Regions from separate parts of the Heyndrickxia sp. NPDC080065 genome, predicted to be linked through region 1. Evidence: riboswitches for the same ligand, from Rfam matches in the RefSeq annotation. Region 1 holds a riboswitch; the other holds the start of a gene.
The links. A riboswitch is a leader RNA that binds a small molecule or an ion and turns the genes downstream of it on or off. The one in region 1 is predicted to bind FMN.
Positions count from the first base shown of each region.

Region 1 (6,421 bases):
AAGATAATGGATAATATCATTACGGACATCATCTGTTGCTGTTGCAGTCAAAGCTAGGGTTACTGGATTTCCAAGGTGTAAACGTACTTCTTTCAAACATAAATAATCCGGCCTGAAATCATGCCCCCATTGAGAAATGCAGTGTGCTTCATCGATAACAAACAGAGAAACGACGATCTTCTTTAATTTCTGTATCACAACTTGATTTGTTAGCATTTCAGGTGAAATATAGATAAATCGATAATATTGTAGTGATTGAAGAATTTTTTTTCGCTCCTGTATACTTAAAAAGGAATTTAACGCTACTACCTTCTTTTCTCCATTTATTCGAAGCTGCTCTACTTGATCTTGCATAAGAGAAAGTAATGGTGAAACGATCACAACAGTACCCGGTAACATATACCCAGGTATTTGGTAGCAAAGAGATTTACCTGTACCAGTTGGAAGTACAGCTAATGTATCTTGACCAGCTAGGATTGAAGTAATGACTTCCTCTTGTCCTTTGCGAAACGAATGATATCCAAAATGTTTTTTTAAAGTTTCGTACAGCTTCATTCCCATACTCCTTGTTTTGCAAGTGCTAGCCGAATTTGAAAATAAGAAACATCACCAATAGCATCTTTTATTGGCTTTAGCTTTTTTTGTGTAACTGAGTTTGCAATTTTAATAATCTTTTGCTCTAATTCTTTTTGTAAGTATGGTGATATGTCAAAATTGGTATCATTCAAGACAATCTCGATAACATGATCTTCAATCGTACTTTCTTTTAGTCTCCGTAAATTTGCGACTTCCGGTATCGAATACCCTTTTTTTAGTAATATTAAGCTTTCGACAGTAGATTTTGTAAGGGGTATATTACGGTAAGTATCAGAAATGAGAGAGTACAAAAATGAAAACTCCGATTTATTAAGTATCATTGTTTCAAGCATATAATGGAGCAAATGAATAAAACGATACCAATACTCTGTATTCTCCATCAAAAAATATTCTGCTGCCTGATCGATTGTTTTTCCAAATTGATTGTTTCCCGTTAATCGGATAACCAAGATTTCTGGATTCTCAGGAGAATGCTTTAAAAACAATGATGCGATTTCATGATAAAGTTGATCTGAAAGTTGTGGTCTTGTATATCGGCTCTCTTTTAAGAAAGACTTCACCCATTGTTGTATATCTTCATCCCTTTGAATGGGGGAGTATCTATTTATTTCATGAATAGAATTTGATAGTACTTGAATTAATAAATTGATTCGTTTCCAAAAAGTAATAGCTATATCTTGATATTTTAATCCATTCAAATATTTTGGGAATGGTCGTTTTTCAAAAAAATCGTGCAGCTCTTTTTCGCCGTATTTTGATATATAAAACTTTTGATTTTCTTTTTGACAAATAAGGTTCTTCTTCTCAAGTTCCATTATCATTTCTTCAAAAACATCTCTTTGTAAAAACGGGAATGTTTGAAAAAAAACTCCAAGCTTAAATAAATGTGCATCTTGTATGGTTTGTGAGGACTTTTTTCCTTTTAGTAAATGGTAAATAGAGTAAACTGTACGAGATCCCTTTATTTTTTGTATATTCAATAGAATCAATGCTTGTAAAAACGTCATCTGTTTTTACCTCATTATATGTCTTTTTATGTCTAATTTTATCACGAAAGCATAGTTTTTTGTTATATAAATTCATTTCATTATTACAAATAATCGAGTAAAACCTTATAAAACAGGTTTCTTAACCCATAACTATTGAAAAGTTCAAAGATGAGTTTTATTATTATGAGTGAGCCAATGAAAGATATGCATCCATCCTTTTTTGATTTTTCCATTATAAGGATAGATATAGATTATTAGGAGGTCATTTCATGCCAAAATTTACAATTGTTGATAAGGATACATGTATAGCTTGTGGTGCTTGTGGTGCTGCAGCTCCAGATATTTTTGATTATGATGACGAAGGAATTGCCTATAACATTTTGGATAACAACAAGGGAACTGAAGAGATTCCGGAAATTTTGGAAGATGATTTAATTGATGCTTTTGAAGGATGTCCTACAGACTCTATTAAAGTAGCCGACGAATCATTTGACGGCGACCCATTAAAATTTGAGTAATAATACAAAAGGCAAGTGCTCTTATCTGAAGCACCTGCCTTTTTTCCTTTTATTAATTATTAATAATGGATTGTTTATTAATCCAATTTTGCATTCGTGAAAATAAAAGCATAAAAATAATTGAAACGATAATACCTTTAATAATGTTAAAAGGTAAAATCCCCGCTATAATGTATTCTTTTACATTCGGTACTGAAAAATTCATTAATATTAAATAGGCAGGTAGAATGACAAAATAATTTAGGACGCTCATCATAACTGCCAATGATAATGTACCAATAAATAAAGCAAAAGTCATACCTTTTTTTGTTTTCATACGCTTATAAATAAAATAAGTTGGTAAAACAAATAAAATTCCAGCGAAAATATTTGCAATATTTCCAATCGGTAAACCAGCTTCACTACCATGAGTGAAGTAATCTAACGCATTTTTGATAATTTCCACTAATATAGCACCGACTGGTCCAAATAATAAAGCGGCGATAAATGCAGGTATATCGCTAAAATCGACTGTTAAGTACGGCGGGAATGGCGGTATCGGAAACTTAATAAACATGATCACATACGCCAAACTGCTTAACATTGCAATACCAATAAACATTTTTAAATTTAATTTTCTCAAAATCCTCTCTCCTTTTGAGATTCATCCCATGTCAGAAGAAAGTTGCCATAAGCAATACCATAAATAAACCCTCAAGGTATAGACCTTGAGGGAGAATTAGAGGCATGCTTAAATAAGTGTTTAAAACCTGCATTTTTAAACACTGGCACCTCCATCTTCTCCCATCCAGACTGTACTGTCGGCTTTGGAATCACACCAAATCCTGCCCAAAACTGCTAGGCTCGCGGGCTAAGAAGCAATATTTTTGCTCCATTACCGCCGGTCGGGAATTTCACCCTGCCCCGAAGATGAATCGTATTAATTTTACACATATATTATATCTTATCTAAATTATTTTGTGAAGAAAAACATTTCGAATTCAAGATGCTTGTCATCACAGGTAAAATTTTTTCTTTTAAATATGTTTAATAATGATTTTCTGTTTCGGAAGAATTAAGTCTTTATTAATGATGTGATTCCAGCTCAGTAATTGATTTATCGAAACATTATATATTCTCGAAATTTTACTTAATGTATCTCCAGTTTTTACTACATATACGCTTTCATCTTTTACCACTTTATCTGCTTTGGATTTTAAATTGTTACTTATACTATTTTCAAAAAGATTCGCTTTAGAAATATCAGTAAATGAATGTGTAGTAATAATAATATCATCCGCTACTGGATTAGCAGAAACATTATTAGTATGTGTATTTTCATTCATTTCACTAGTCACATCCACAACTCCATATGGATCATGGTTTAAGGCAAAGACCAATTGACCAATTTCTCCTTTTCCGTAAACAAGAAACGGATCAATTGCATTTTCTTTCTCAATTGTCCATTCACCCTTATGAATTTCAAAATGGAGATGATTTCCGGTTGAGTGACCCGTATTACCCATTAACCCTATTTGGTCACCTTTTTTTACCTTTTGTCCATCCTTGACAATTCTTTTACTTAAATGAGCATAAACTGTTTCAAATCCGTTTGAATGATGAATAAAAACAACATTCCCATAAGATTCCGAGTAATATGAACGAACTATTTCTCCATCATCTACTGCAAATATAGATGATTTAAATTTTCCTGCAATATCAATTCCTTTATGTACTCCTCCCCTTGAATCAAAAACATCGGATATTTCACCTTCAGCTGGGAAGTACCACTCCATCGTCTTATCATGTATATTTAAATCTGTCGCTTGAGCTCTACCGCCTAATATAATAATACTTACAAAAAGCGCCAAAATAGCCACTATTAATATTCTTTTCAAATAGTCAAACATATTTATCCTCCTCGGGTAATGACTCTTGCTTTCACTTATATGACAGCCTGTATGTTTTTAGAACAAATTGTCAAATCCAAGTTTGGTAGAGCAAAGCTTAGTTTATGCTGAATGGAATTTTTTATGCAAAAAAATAAGCAATTAGTCTAAATAAACTAATTGCTTACAAATTGAAATTTTCATTCATTAAATGAATAACCGTTCGGAGAAATAGGTACTGATATTTGACTAGAAAAATCGTATTCTTCCCACTTTAAAGGTGAAATGTTTTTAAAAGATACAAACTTATATCCAAAATTTTTCGCTGTCAGCAGAATTCCATCTAACATAGTTTTATAATCCAAAACATTATTATTGCTTAGATTTAATCGATCTTTAAATTGGATGATTACATGTTCCCGGCTTTCTTCCTTTACAGTTGTTATGATATTTTTAGGAATAAGGGGTCGATAATAGTCATTCGGTGCTATTTTCATATTTTTTAAAGCTTTTCCTAATGAATCATATTTTTCATCTGATGGTATGAGCAAGTTTTTTCCATTTGTGTTTTCATAAATGAAATACCCCTTTTTAAGTATTTTATTTATTTTTATAGTAGTTTCTAAAAGCCCAGTGTTATTCAATTCTACTTGGTTCCCGTGCTCATCTGAAAAATCCACTTCAGATACATCATCCTGGTAAGCAAAGCTATAGTTCAAAATATTATTTAAATTCTGTTCTACATATTCAGGAACTTTACTCCAATCTTTTAGATTTATAATAATGTGAAGTTTTTTATCTGATTGATGATACTCCAATTCACCCGTGAAAATTGGATCACTGGAGAATCCCCATTTTTTGAATGGCAGCTTTTTTAATGTATCTAAATATTTGGTCAGCCACTCTGAATTGGATTTAGGAACGATGACACTAATAGGTACAACAATAGCATCTTTTGTAAAGACTCCGTAATTGAATATATCATTTTCATTCATATCCTTCTCATAAACAGCGGACATTTCTGTGGATTCCTTAGGAAGAGAACTTGGCTTGCCTTTGTCAACTTTATCAGCAGCAGTATTCTGATTTTCCAAAAAAGGAAGATTCTCACTCTTCTCATACAATGGATCAGTTTTCTTTTCGGCACTATCCTTTTTAACATTACTTTTGTCTGCAGTAGCTACTTGATTATTATTAGGCTGCACAAAAAAGGATGATGATATTAAAATGATCAGGATAGCTGCCGCAGCTACAATAACACTAGGAATTAGGAAAGCCCGTTTCTTCCTTAGATTTCTATTTTGATTGCTTATGATATTATTATAAATTTCTTCAGGACTACGATGATCAATCATTTTTGGCATATTAGTTAGTAGATCCTCTAAGTGGCGTTCTTCATTTTCATATTTAGCCATAACGCTGCACTCCTCCTTCCTGACTTCTTTCCTCCATTAATTTTCGCAAAATGTTTATTGAACGATGCTGGGTAGTCTTTACCTTACTTTCTGTCCAGCCAAGTACCTCAGCTGTTTCTTGAATAGATAAACCATTTAAATAACGCATAATAATGACCATTTTTTGATCCTGTGTACAAGCATCCAAGCATTCATACAAAATGCGAACATCCTCATTTTGTAATACTATTTCTTCAGGTATTGCTGTTTGATCCTTTAATAGACGGCGATTCCAGTCAAATGCTTCTATGAGCTTCGCTTTCCAATTCTTCTGCTTTCGAAAATGGTCAATCGCCACATTTCTTGCAATTGAAAATAGCCAAGTTTTCTCGGAGCTTTTCCCTTTAAAATTTTGATAGGATTTAAAAACTCTTATATAAACCTCCTGGACTAAATCCTCAGCTTGTTCTCGATTCTTAACCATATAAAATAAAAACTGAAATAAATCTCTATGATACTTTTGATGTAATTCATTGAAAACGGAGTCCATTCATCCCCCTCCTCCGTTATATATTTAGTCGTAAAAAATCGATATAGGTTACATTTTTATTGCAATTTCTTTTTATGTTTTTATATTACCAAAATAAGGACAAATGTGGAAGCTGCTTGGTCAGCCTCGAATTAATATGGTTTTTCACAAGGAAGTGCGCCTTTTTACTTCTTTGATAAAAGTTTATTTGACCACAAGGGGAATGTGCTTTAGCTTGACATAAAAAAAGCGCTATTAATATTAGCGCTTTTTTTAAAAGGGTTATTAAACTTATTTCTATATAATTAAGAAGTGAATATATCTAGATTACACTCATTGTTTCTCATGAAACAAGATTTCTCGCCAACATTCATCACGATTTATCGAATTCTTTAGGTAAAAAGAAGGAAAATGTCGTCCCTTGTCCAACTTTGCTTTTAACTGAAATTTTCCCATTATGAGCTTCAACAATGTTTTTTGCAATAGCCAAACCTAATCCCGTTCCAGATTTACCTCTAGTCCTTGC
Region 1 covers NZ_JBNNWS010000005.1:145,738-152,158, forward strand. The annotation lists gene ACQKP0_RS07350 (RecQ family ATP-dependent DNA helicase) at 1-555, opposite strand, end outside; gene ACQKP0_RS07355 (helix-turn-helix domain-containing protein) at 552-1,604, opposite strand; gene ACQKP0_RS07360 (ferredoxin) at 1,856-2,104, shown strand; gene ACQKP0_RS07365 (ECF transporter S component) at 2,157-2,726, opposite strand; FMN riboswitch at 2,876-3,019, opposite strand; gene ACQKP0_RS07370 (peptidoglycan DD-metalloendopeptidase family protein) at 3,121-3,993, opposite strand; gene ACQKP0_RS07375 (hypothetical protein) at 4,173-5,387, opposite strand; gene sigX (RNA polymerase sigma factor SigX) at 5,380-5,916, opposite strand; gene ACQKP0_RS07385 (ATP-binding protein) at 6,269-6,421, opposite strand, start outside.

Region 2 (6,421 bases), on a different contig from region 1:
TTGACTTACAGCAGTCAAGAATAAAAAGTTATAAATTGATAAAACATAAAAAAAAACAAAAAAGGGGATCTAGTCATTGAAGAACTTTAAACCCATACAATTTAATTTTTTAAATAAAAATTCAACTAAAGAAAAATTGACATCTGCTGAAATGGGGAAACTTTGGGCAACTTATATGGGAAATAGTATGTCCAGAAATGTTCTTAAATATTATCTTAAACATATTGAGGATCAAGATATCAAAAATATTTTAGAGTTAGCCTTAAATTTAAGTGAGTCATTCGTGTCAACAATTAAAGAAATATTTATTGCGGAAAGCTTTCCGATCCCAGTCGGAATTACCGAGGATGATGTCGATTTAGATGCCCCAAGATTATTTTTTGATGAGTTTTATCTTCATTACTTGAAATATGCTGGTAAAGCCGGCCTTAGTATATATTCAATTGCCATTCCCTTAGTTACAAGAGAAGATGTAAGAGACTTCTTTATTTACTGTCTTAACTCTACAGTAAAACTTTTAACTGAGGTCAATATTTTATTAATGGAAAAAGGATTTTTAATAAAGCCTGCACCTATTCCTATTCCAGAAAAAGTAGAATTTATAAAAAAACAAAACTTTTTCAAAGGCTTTTTTGGAAACATTAGACCTCTTCATGCTTTAGAGATTGCACATCTTTACGATAATATTGAGAATGATGTTACAAGCAAAGCGTTAATTATAGGGTTTAGTCAAGTAGCTAAAGACAAACAAGTTCGCCAATTTTTTTTAAGAGGAAAGGATATAACTAACAAACATGTTGAACTCTGTTCAGAGCAACTGCATAAGGAAAACTTACCATCTCCTATATTCTTGGATCATTTAGTGAGTACTTCTACTACTACCCCATTCTCAGATAAATTGATGTTATCTCATAAAATTGACATGTTTTCAATGAAAGTAAGATCCTATGCGAATGCCCTATCCCTTAACGGAAGACTTGATTTAGCTGGAATGTATTCAAAATTTTTGATGGACAATGGACTATATGTTGAAGATGGAACAAATATTATGATTGAACATGGATGGTTTGAGAAACCGCCGGAAGCCGTGGATAGAGATAACCTTTTTGAATGACGACAGAAAGCAAGGATTTTAGTTTAACGGGTTCGGTTGATGGGGAGAAAAATGCTATTAACTATGTAAATAACAAGCTAATTAGCATATATTTCAACAGTAAATTGATAATAAAAATGGAAAGTAAAAACGCTCAGATTTTTCTGAGCGTTTTTTGATACTTTTTACCAAAATAAACTAAGAGAAGCGAGAGAAAAACGGATGAGGTCAAAAAAATACAGTATGTGTTTGCATTAAAATATTGCTTGTTAACGTGTATGGACATAAAAGAAGTGATGCTATCAATATACTGCCAGTCTATAAAACCATAATCTTTTTTGTATGTTTCTGCCAAAACATTTTTATATCTTAGAAATGAACTCCTTTGATAAAGAATTGAAATCACCAAGTGAATTAAGGTAGCTAGAATTCCAACTAATAATACAACAGGTTTAATATTATGATAATTAAAAATTTTTGTCCATAAATATACTAGACAGCAAAACATAATAACAATAATACCCAATAATAAAATTGCTGGGTTCCCATTCCCTGATGTTTTACCAGGTTCGGGATTCATTAAATTACATATCCAAAATATCGGTATCGCTATGATGATTATTCCTATTATGAAAAATATTTTTCTTTTTATAAAAAGCCACCCCCATATCCCTTTATACGTCTAGCCTGCTTCGTTTAAGAACATCATTTCATATTTTAACACGAATTTTCCAATTTCCTTTTAAAAATAAGTTCGCTTGATAAAGGGAACTACCTTGGACAACCCAATCCACAATAGTTTTAGCATGGGTTTTAACAACACCGCATAAATTTATGCGCTGGCATCAATTTGTATGCGTGTTGAAGTGTTAATTATTATGTTAAATTCGTTTTATCGTTGTTATAACAACAAAAAGGGGGACACCAATTCATATACGAATTGTGTCCCCAATTAGGTTGTTAATTAACGTTTTCTCCCCAATAACCGAACCCGTTAATTTTAGTTTCTTGCTTTTTTTTATTTTGAATGATAGTATTCTAAGCAATTAAGAGAAATGAAAAATGGCGGGTTGTTATTTTGAGGATAGAAGACTGCCAAAAATAAAAATGGAAAAAACTTGATTAACAAAAAAATTGATAAACATTAAAAATTAAATAAATTATCCTTCGGGGCAGGGTGAAATTCCCTACCGGCGGTGATGAAGCTCAAGCTTCTTAGTCCGTGACCCGGTTGACATTTGTCAAACGGTGGATCTGGTGAAACTCCAGGGCCGACAGTTAAAGTCTGGATGGGAGAAGGAAAAATAAAATGCAATTGGTATAGGACCATAGTCTCTACCTTTATTTACTTATGCATGAAAAATAAGGATTGATATACGTCAATACCTCTATTTTGTTATTCATGAATAGTGATAGGTGAAGTCTATCTTCAACCTTTATTTAATTATTGCCTTTTTAAGAACCCCTGAAGTGAAATGATTTTTACTTTAGGGGTTTTTTGTATTTTAAATACTTTGTAAGGAGTACAAATGATGAATGATCAATATTATATGAAGCTTGCTTTAGACCTTGCAAAGAGCACTCTCGGACAAACAACTCCAAACCCAGTTGTGGGAGCGGTAATTGTCAAAAACAATCAGGTAGTTGGGATGGGTGCCCATTTAAAAGCTGGTGAATCGCATGCTGAAGTTCATGCGTTACAAATGGCAAAGGAAAATGCTATCGGCGCCACCATGTATGTAACTCTCGAGCCTTGTAGTCATTTTGGGAGAACTCCGCCGTGTTCTGATTTGGTGATTAAATCCGGCATAAAAAGAGTGGTAGTGGCAACAACGGATCCCAATCCAAAAGTAGCAGGAATGGGAATTGATAGAATGCGAGCGGCAGGTTTAATTGTGGAGGTAGGATTGTTCAAGGACGAAGCGGATCAATTAAATCAGATATTTTTCCATTTTATTCAGACGGGCTTACCTTTTGTAACATTAAAATCCGCTACTAGTTTAGATGGGAAAATAGCTACTAGAGAAGGAAAAAGCAAGTGGATAACTGGTAAAGATGCAAGGGATGATGTTCATTATTTTCGACATACACATGATGCGATTTTAGTCGGAGTGAACACAGTTTTAAAAGATAATCCTAGTTTAACAACAAGACAAACAGGTGGAGGGAAAAGTCCTGTAAGAATCATACTAGATACCAATTTGCGAACCCCTCTTGATTCGAAAATAATCGAAGAATTGCAGGCGGAAACATGGATTGTCACTGGTTCAAATGTTGATGAAAAAAGGCTGGTTCCATATAAAACGAAAGGAGTTCATATTTTGAAAATGGTTACTCCATCCATCGAAATAAAAAGTATGTTAAAAAGAATTGCTGAAATGGGTATCAGCTCTATATTTGTTGAAGGTGGAGCAGAAATTCATGGAAGTTTTTTGAAGGAGCGTGCATTTCAACAGGTAATTACTTATATCGCTCCCAAGTTGATAGGTGGCCGGCTTGCTCCTACCTCATTTGGTGGGGAGGGGATCGCTGAAATTGATGATGCCATCCAATTAGAAATTAAAGAAATTAAGGTCATTGGCAAAGATATACGATTAACAGCAATACCTTTGTAAAGGTGGTGAGAAGTACTTGTTTACAGGAATTATTGAAGAAGTAGGGACAATCAGCAGTATTAAGCAATCTGGAAACGCAATTGAATTAAGGATTTATGCAAAAAAAATTCTAGAAGATGTTCAGTTTGGAGATAGTATTTCGGTTAATGGTGTCTGTTTAACGGTTACTACATTTTCAAAAAGCGAATTTCAGTTGGATGTAATGCCTGAAACAATCAAATCAACTAGTTTAAAACAACTAAAAAATGGTTCTAAAGTTAATTTAGAACGTGCGATGTCAGCGAAAGGTAGATTTGGCGGACATTTTGTTTCAGGACATGTGGATGGAATTGGAATTATTAAAAGAATAAGGCAAGTAGATAATGCGCGCTACTACGATATTGAAGTCGAAGCAGCATTGCTTAAATATATGATACTAAAAGGTTCTGTTGCGGTTGATGGTACTAGTTTAACTATATTCGGGGTTAGTGATCAGTCATTTACTATATCCTTAATACCCCATACATTATCCGAAACCATCCTTAATGAAAAAGGTCTTGGTGAAGTGGTGAATATCGAGTGTGATATGCTCGGAAAATATATGGAGCATTTCCTTCACACCCGCCTCACCAATTCTCCAAAAGTTAATAATGCTTCAATTTCTTATGACATGTTAAAAGAAAATGGATTTGTTTAAGGGGGTATTTCAACAATGTTTGATTCAGTAGAAGAAGCTATAGCAGAGTTAAAGGCAGGAAAAGTGATTATCGTTTGTGATGATGAAAATCGTGAAAATGAAGGCGATTTTATTGCATTAGCAGAAAAAGCAACTCCTGATGTGATTAATTTTATGATTACACATGGCAGAGGACTTGTTTGTGTTCCAATAGAAGAACAGCTATCAAAAAAACTCCAACTAACTCCAATGAATGATCATAATACCGATCAATTTGGAACAGCTTTTACCATTAGTGTGGATCATATTTCAACAACTACTGGAATTTCAGCATTTGAACGTTCTGCAACGATAAAGCAGCTAATGAACGAGGAGTCCAGAGCTTCTGATTTTAAGCGGCCAGGTCATATTTTTCCCTTAATTGCGAAAGAGGGTGGTGTGTTAATTAGACCTGGACATACTGAAGCTGCAGTTGATTTAGCTAAACTGGCTGGAGCATCGCCTGCTGGTGTTATTTGTGAAGTAATTAATGGGGATGGCACAATGGCCAGAGTACCTGATTTAAAATTGATTGCAAACAAGTTTCATTTGAAAATGATTACGATCCAAGCTTTAATTCAATACCGAAAAGAAAAGGAAAGTATGGCAAGTTCTAACTAAAAACATATCAAAGGAGAAATAAAAATGGGAAGCATATATGAAGGAAATTTAGTAGGTACAGGACTTAAAATAGGCATTGTCGTAGGAAGATTTAATGAATTTATAACAAGCAAGTTACTCGGTGGTGCTTTAGATGCTTTAAAAAGACATGGTGTGAATGAAGAAAGTGTAGATGTTGCTTGGGTTCCAGGTGCATTCGAAATTCCTTTAATCGCCCAAAAGATGGCGAAATCAGACCGGTATGATGCGGTGATTACTTTAGGGACAGTGATAAGAGGTTCAACACCGCATTTTGATTATGTTTGCAATGAGGCGGCAAAAGGTGTGGCAGCTATTTCATTAAATACTGGGATTCCAGTGATTTTTGGCATATTAACGACTGATTCAATCGAACAAGCCATTGAAAGAGCTGGAACAAAAGCGGGGAATAAAGGCTGGGATGCCGCTGTTTCCGCGATAGAAATGGCTAATATTACTAAATTGGTTTGAAATATGAATTTCTAAAATATTTTTATTAAACTCCTCAAGTTAACTTGGGGAGTTTTCTATATAATTTCATAAAAGTCCTTTCATACTAGAAAAATTGTGGAATTCGAAAACTGTAACTTCTTTGTCACCCTTAATATTTGTTAGTATTCTATACTCATTATTAGATTAATTACAGCAGAGGACGAGTCACAAAGATGCAGAGGTTAAAATGAAGGCGGTTTGTGATAATTATTACATTCATTATTATAGGATTTCAGTTTCATAGTTATTCTTTACATATGGCTCTTTTCTTATACTATGTTGCTATTTGTAACAAAGTAAAAATCGGCAGTAGGATTTTTACGGTTGTTTTTGCGTTTATATAATTAGTATGGGATGAAGAAAAGAGCACGAAACCAATTTAGTTAAGTATTGAGCTATTTACGAAAAGCAACAATCTTTACGAAAATAGCCTTACATAACAATTAGCAAAAGTGGTCGAACCTGTGGAAATTTAAAAAGGGAGTGTCAAAATGAGCAAGAAATCTATAAATTCCTTATTATGTATATTATTATTATCAACTGTTTTGTATGTAGGCTGGGTTTATGTATCAGTAAAAAATGCTGTTTCAACAATGATTGGACCAGTTGGAAGTGATTATCAAGTTGGATTTTTAGATAAAAATACTGATATGCACTTGAAGAAAAAAGGATGAAATTATATAATTTTACAAAACACTAATTGTAAAAATTTAATAATCTACCCCCATTTAAACCTCAGATAAGCAGCTAGAATTTTAGGTTAATGGGGGTAGTTCGATTTATTTAATCATATATTTAGTGTAAAAAACAACAGGAGGTTTGCTATGCCTTCCATTCTATTATTAGAGGACGAAATGTCTATTCGAAGCTTTATCAGCTTAAATCTTA
Region 2 covers NZ_JBNNWS010000008.1:706-7,126, forward strand. The annotation lists gene ACQKP0_RS10655 (DUF3231 family protein) at 77-1,114, shown strand; FMN riboswitch at 2,253-2,398, shown strand; gene ribD (bifunctional diaminohydroxyphosphoribosylaminopyrimidine deaminase/5-amino-6-(5-phosphoribosylamino)uracil reductase RibD) at 2,626-3,708, shown strand; gene ribE (riboflavin synthase) at 3,725-4,384, shown strand; partial or broken gene ribB (3,4-dihydroxy-2-butanone-4-phosphate synthase) at 4,400-5,008, shown strand; gene ribH (6,7-dimethyl-8-ribityllumazine synthase) at 5,048-5,512, shown strand; gene ACQKP0_RS10680 (hypothetical protein) at 6,025-6,207, shown strand; gene ACQKP0_RS10685 (response regulator transcription factor) at 6,358-6,421, shown strand, end outside.
Region 2: another riboswitch for FMN. It lies ahead of ribD (bifunctional diaminohydroxyphosphoribosylaminopyrimidine deaminase/5-amino-6-(5-phosphoribosylamino)uracil reductase RibD); the one in region 1 lies ahead of ACQKP0_RS07365 (ECF transporter S component).